Roseimaritima multifibrata: one gene and its partner. The protein of the gene in region 2 interacts with the protein of the main gene of each other region in a pairwise test. Links are inferred from orthologs where the notes say so. Each region holds a gene or a part of one and is shown on either strand. Other genes may lie near its edges.

Evidence for each region.
Region 1: the proteins of FF011L_RS03520 (region 2) and FF011L_RS09970 interact in binary tests that used the Escherichia coli proteins (3 or more experiments, as listed by UniProt). The link is inferred for Roseimaritima multifibrata from one-to-one orthologs.

Annotation. Positions count from the first base shown.
Region 1 is NZ_CP036262.1:2,711,081-2,714,156, reverse strand. What follows is about bases 236-3,067. They hold FF011L_RS09970 (iron-sulfur cluster assembly scaffold protein), read left to right. Parts: upstream 236-1,348; coding sequence 1,349-1,786; downstream 1,787-3,067. Other genes in these bases: FF011L_RS09965 (aminotransferase class V-fold PLP-dependent enzyme), read left to right, coding at 1,789-3,067; FF011L_RS09975 (hypothetical protein), read left to right, coding at 236-1,279. Outside these bases: FF011L_RS09980 (coiled-coil domain-containing protein), read left to right, coding at 1-52; more of FF011L_RS09975, read left to right, coding at 113-235; more of FF011L_RS09965, read left to right, coding at 3,068-3,076. UniProt on the Escherichia coli protein: A scaffold on which IscS assembles Fe-S clusters. Exists as 2 interconverting forms, a structured (S) and disordered (D) form. The D-state is the preferred substrate for IscS.
Region 2 is NZ_CP036262.1:941,030-944,161, reverse strand. The notes cover bases 168-3,055. They hold FF011L_RS03520 (cysteine desulfurase family protein), read right to left. Parts: upstream 2,272-3,055; coding sequence 1,063-2,271; downstream 168-1,062. Other genes in these bases: queA (tRNA preQ1(34) S-adenosylmethionine ribosyltransferase-isomerase QueA), read right to left, coding at 2,947-3,055; FF011L_RS03515 (phosphoesterase), read right to left, coding at 2,274-2,891; FF011L_RS03525 (pyridoxine 5'-phosphate synthase), read right to left, coding at 168-844. Outside these bases: FF011L_RS03530 (FAD-dependent oxidoreductase), read left to right, coding at 1-105; more of FF011L_RS03525, read right to left, coding at 119-167; more of queA, read right to left, coding at 3,056-3,132. UniProt on the Escherichia coli protein: Master enzyme that delivers sulfur to a number of partners involved in Fe-S cluster assembly, tRNA modification or cofactor biosynthesis. Catalyzes the removal of elemental sulfur from cysteine to produce alanine.

The DNA of each region.
Region 1 (3,076 bases), 1.8 Mb from region 2 along the record:
AAACCGTCTGTACTCCATCACTCGGGACTTGGTCCTGAAACGAAATCAGTAGCCATCCCGCACTCAGAAACCGCTTCGCCTATTTTTCGAATTGCCGTCCATGAGAACCAAGATGATCGAACCATTTAAAACGCTCACTCGGCTTAGGATCTCGCGAACCATTCGTGGCGGTAGCAGGATTGTCGCTCGGTTCTGCGAATCGAAGACGGCCCATCCCCAACCATTCCGTTCGGCGATTGCAGCAACATGTATGGTTGCGATATCGCTAAGCCTTTTCAGTTGCGGGCTGGTTGGCAACGTTGCTTCGGCGGCCGATAGTCTGGAGCGAAAAGCGGAATGGCAGATGCCTGATTCGGAACTTGCGGTTGCGGCGCTGCGCGACGCACTGCAGCAACAAAACACTTCGGACCAGGCGATCGAGCAAGCGGCCGCTGCATTCCAGGCTCAGCTGGAGCAACCGCAGACCGATCGACTAGATGCGTTTGTGGATGCCGCGGCCGGCGTCGTTCCCACGATCGCGGAAATCATCGATGCATCCCTCAACGGTGACTTGGATCCGACGGATAAACGATTTGACAAATTGTCGGCCGTATTAAGGAAAGTGGTCGCTTCCTACATCGGCCGCGACTTGGTGCGTGAACGGTTGTTCGATGAAGCATTGCCACTGCTGGCGGATATCGAATTCCAGACCTTCGTCGACCCCGCGACGCTGCTGTTCTACCGAGCCGCCTGCAATCACGCGTTGCTAAACAAAGAAGAAACATTAAAAGACCTACGTCGATTGCTCGACAATGATGCCGAATGCCCCATCCGTTACGCACGGACGGCGAAACTGATGCTTGTCGACATGAAACCGCTGAAACCCGATAGCCTGGACGAAATTTCGCGGTTGATGAGCGATGTCGAACGACGGTTAGAGCTAGGACGCTCCGACGACAAGGTTCAGGAACAAGAGCAAGCGATTATTGACAAACTGTCAAAGTTGATCGACAAAATGGAAGAACAACAAAAACAGCAACAGCAGCAGCAACAACAAGGAGGCGGATCCTCGTCGGGCGGCCAAGCCGAAGGACAGGGGCAACCGATGCAGGATAGTCAAGCCGCTGGAGGAGGCGGGGCAGGCGATGTCGACAAGCGTGACCTAGGAAAACGGAGCGAATGGGGGAAGATGCCCCCTGCCGATCGCGAGCAAGCCTTGCAGCAAATTGGCCAAGATCTACCCACCCATTACAGAGAAGCGATCGAAGCCTACTTTCGAAAAATGGCCACCGACAAGTAGACTGAAGGTGGCCGAACGATAAAACGTTCCGTTTTGACCCTTTGATTTCCATGAACCTTTGATTGCTTTATGCCGTCAGAACAAGATATCTACGAAGAACACGTCCTTGATCACTACGAGGATCCGTATCATCGCGGACATTGTGACTCAGTGACCCACGCCGAAGAGGGGAAAAACCCGCTCTGTGGTGATGAGGTGCGCGTTGAGTTGAAACTGGATGCCGACGGAAAGGTCCAAGAAGCTTGGTTTGAGGGAAAAGGCTGCGTAATCAGTCAAGCTTCCTCATCGATGCTGATGGAAAAAATCGAAGGGATGACCTTTGAGGAAGTCCGAGAGTACACCGCAGAACAAATGCTGGAGCTCTTTGGGCCTCACCTGACCCCGAATCGCCAGAAATGCTGCCTGTTACCGTGGCGAGTCGTCCAGCGTGCGATGCACGCTCCTGTCGATGACGATGACGAATCACAAACACACTTTGGAGGCCCCAGCCTGGGCGAAGAATCTTAAGCATGACCGAAAGCCCAAGCAGTCTCTCGAAATCCGTACTGAATCCGACCCTGTATCGGCCCGATTTTCCGATCCTAGGGCGACAAACCAACAGTGGAGCTCCGTTGGTTTTCCTGGATAACGGGGCGAGCACGCAACGGCCACACGCGGTTATCGACGCGATGTCGGAATGCTACTCCAAGTACTACGCCAACGTGCATCGAGGCATCCACACGCTCAGCGAAGAATCAACCGACCGCTACGAGCAGGCCCGCCGCACGGTCGCTCGATTTCTGAATGCCGCCTCCGAGGTAGAGGTCCTCTTTACCGCCGGGACGACTGCCGCAATCAATACGGTAGCCAGAACATGGGGAGACCAGAATGTCGGTCCGGACGACTACATCCTGCTAACCATGATGGAACATCATGCGAACATCGTCCCCTGGCATCAATTGAGTGAGCGAACGGGCTGTAAGGTCCTGTTTGCGAAACTGAATTCCGAGGGACAAGTCGACCAAGAACATCTCGATTCCCTCTGGCAGCAGTACGGCCAGCAGATCAAAATGTTCGCCTTTACGGCGGTCAGCAACGTTTTGGGAACGATTACGCCCGTCGCCGCGTGGGTCCAGCAAGCCCAACAACACGGGGCGGCGACTTTGGTCGATGCGGCACAGGCTGCCCCCCACATGGCCATCGACGTCCGGCAATGGGATGCAGACTTCGTGATCTTCAGCGGTCACAAACTATGTGGCCCCACCGGGATCGGAGTCCTTTACGGGCGAGAATCGATCCTCGATGCGATGCCTCCATTCCTCGGCGGAGGTGCCATGATAAACACGGTCACCACCGAAGGGTTCACCACGGCGGCACTGCCGGACAAATTTGAAGCGGGCACCCCACCGATCGTTGAAGCCATCGGCCTGGAAGCTGCCATCGATTACATCAGTGCGGTCGGATTGGAAGCGATTCACGATCACGAACAAGTTCTCACGCGACGAGCTCACGAGGGTTTGGCCGGAATCGAAGGGCTAACCATTCTTGGTCCCCAGGATCCAGCATTAAAAGGAGGCATCGTCAGCTTTGTCTTCCCCCACATCCATGCCCACGACATTGCGCAGTGGTTGGACACCCGCGGGATCGCAGTCCGAGCCGGCCATCACTGTGCCATGCCCCTGCACAAAGACCTAGGCATCAGCGCTAGCTCCCGAGCCAGTTTCTACCTCTACAACACCGTCGAAGAGGTCGACAGCTTCGTGCAAGCGGTCAGCGAAGTCACGCAAAAGTTCGCCCCCACCGGTCGCAAAAGACGCC
Region 2 (3,132 bases):
GCCTCACTGCAACTGAAGAAAGGCCAGAAAGTTTCGGTCACACTCAGCACGGACGGAGCCGGCGGGACAGTCCACGCCGACGCGATCCGTGTTGTAAAGCAATAGCAGCAACCGCTGTTTAAAACGGGCGAACCAGATCGAGAAGCCGTCGCATTTCCGCGACGGCTTCTCGCATTCCTACCATGACGGCTCGAGAAACGATCGAGTGGCCGATGTTCAGCTCGATAACATCTGGCAACGCGGCGACCGGCCGAACATTGACGTAATTCAAGCCGTGCCCCGCGTGGAAACGCATGCCAGCCTGAACGGCCAGTTCGCTGGACTTGGCCAATCGCTGAAGCTCGACCTCGCGAGTCTTGTGGCCTGCGTTCGCATAAGGCCCCGTGTGCAGTTCAACGGCATCGACACCTAAGGCCGCCGCCGCTTCGACCTGAGCAACATCGGGATCCAAGAACAGGCTGACCAGAATCCCCTGTTCACGCAGCTGGTCAATCGCGCGGGCGATCCGTCCGTTGTCGGTCGTCAGATCCAGGCCCCCTTCGGTGGTCACTTCATCGCGGCCTTCCGGAACCAGCAGCGCCCAAGTTGGCTTAGCCTTACAAGCGATCTTTACCGTTGCTTCATCACACGCGATTTCCAGATTGGTTTTTACCGTGACAGTCTGCATCAAAACTTCGACATCGCGCTCTTGAATGTGACGACGGTCTTCGCGCAAGTGAAACGTAATGCCGTCGGCACCACCTTGCTCCGCGAGCGCCGCGGCAATCACGGGATCGGGTTCGAAAGTTCGGCGTGCCTGGCGGACGGTTGCCACATGGTCAATATTGACCCCCAATTCAATCATGGAGGAGGACTCCTTAGCAAACGGCTAGTAAAGGGAATAGAAGAATTAAGTGAAATGGGTTTCGGGGTATGATAGCCGACAAGCACACAACGAGAGACTAGCCTGGATACTGGATCCGTCGTTTGAGCGGTACCCCCGCTCGCATCCAGCACGATTGCAGAAACGGAACCTGAATAGCAAGTTCCAGGCAAACAACCGAATTCAGTGATTCCCCTGCGTTAAACCATTTGCCTTAGGCGGTGAAAAGCGTCCAGCAATCGATCCGCAGCTTCATCAGTCTGCTGTTCGGTGGTTGGACGTCCAATCCCAAATCGCAGGCTTGAGCGGGCTTGCGATTCGTTGCAGCCGATTGCCATCAGGACGTGGCTGGGGGCAGGGTCGACGGAACTGCAGGCCGAACCGCTTGAGCAGGCGACCGTCGGCACCGTCGTCATCAGCGCTTCGCCTTCAACACGTGGAAACATGACGTTTAGGTTTCCGTGTAAACGCCGGAGCACCGAATCGGTTGGAGAGATAGAGGTATTGGCGTCGGCGATGGATGGTCCATTTAGAACCAATTCAGGGATTCCGCTTTTCAGCCGATCCCATAGGCGTTGCCGCAAACCAGCGATTCGCAAGGTCGCGGTATCCATTTCTTCAACCGCCCATTTCAATGCCTCGCCCATGCCCACGATCCCGGGCACGTTAAGGGTTCCGCTTCGCAAGCCTCGCTGCTGACCGCCGCCTTCAATCTGAGGACGGATGCGAACACGTCGGCCGGTTTGCCGGATGTACAACAAGCCTACCCCCTTGGGGCCATAAAATTTGTGAGCCGACGCACTCAGCAGGTCGACATCTAAATCCACGACCGAAACCGGGATGCGGCCAACAGCTTGAGTCGCATCGCAGTGGAGCAGGGCACCGACTTGATGACATTTCTCCGCGACCCGTCGCAGCGGCTGAATGGTTCCGATTTCGTTGTTCGCCAGCATGACCGAGACCACGGCCGTCTGGTCATCGATCGCGTTCAGAATTGCCTCTTCATCAACCTGTCCGACGTTCGGGTCCGATTGCGGGTAGGGGGCAATCCGTTCGACCACAAAACCGTCTGCTTCCAGCCGCCGAATCGGATCGAGGACCGCGGGATGTTCAGTTACAGCCGTAACAATTTTGCGTCGCTTTTGGCGAGGGTGCTGGCATACGCCCAGCAAAGCCAAAGAATTGCTTTCGGTCGCTCCACTGGTAAAAACCAGTTCCGTGGCTTGCGCTGCCAATGCTTGAGCAATCGTTTCGGCTGCAGAATGGACGGCGTCCGCGGCACTCTGCCCAAATCGATGTTGGCTGGATGCGTTTCCGTAATCCTCTAGAAGCATCCGCTGCACCACCGCTGCGACGCGTCGATCGCAGGGAGTGGTTGCATGATGATCCAGATAGATCAAGTCATTCATTGCTAAACCTTAAACAGGTGATCCAGGCAAAGTTGCGACCAGGTCTCCAGGCGATCCTTCTCGGCTCGCAATTGCGAGAGCGAAACGAAACCGGTGTCGCAAATGTCATCTTCGTTTGGATGGACATCAGGGGTTTGCAGTACAAATCGATGGACCACGCCTACGTGGACTTCGCCAACTTCGGTCGAAGGATCATAGATCAAACCGACGCAGGTTTCTTCAAAAGTCGATTCGATTCGAACCTCTTCCGTCAGTTCGCGTTCCATCCCGGTCCGGTAGGGTTCACTGCCACCGGCAGCATCTTCGGCGGAGATATGTCCGCCGATGCCGACGCTTCGTTTCGCGTGCAGTCGTGATTCCCCTTGGCCCGATCCTCGCGTGTAGGCAAATAGATGCGGTTCCCCCGCAGCGTCCGTCCACTGCAGTACGACATAGGGGATCAACTGTTTGAAAGAGGGGTCTTTCTCCATCGCCCCGCGAGGGCGGAAAGAGAGTTCGTCGCTGGCCAGGATCGGTTTTAGATAACGGTCCACATCGGGCTGGAATCCGGTAAAGGGGCCGATGGAATCAATGGTGGCCGCAGGGATAACCAGGATCTGTTCTTCGGTGACTGGAGACATCGATTTTAAGCTATTGAAAAGGAATGGTTGGAGAGCATCCGCAGGGACATCGGATTTACAAAATCAACATCGCATCACCATAGCTGAAGAAACGATATTCGTTATCGATCGCTTCCTGATAGGCTTTCATGATCCGTTCGCGACCAGCCAGTGCGCTGACAAGGACCAACAGTGAACTTCGCGGCAGATGAAAGTTAGTCAGCAGGCCGTCGATCGCTTTAAACGAATATCCCGGCGTGAT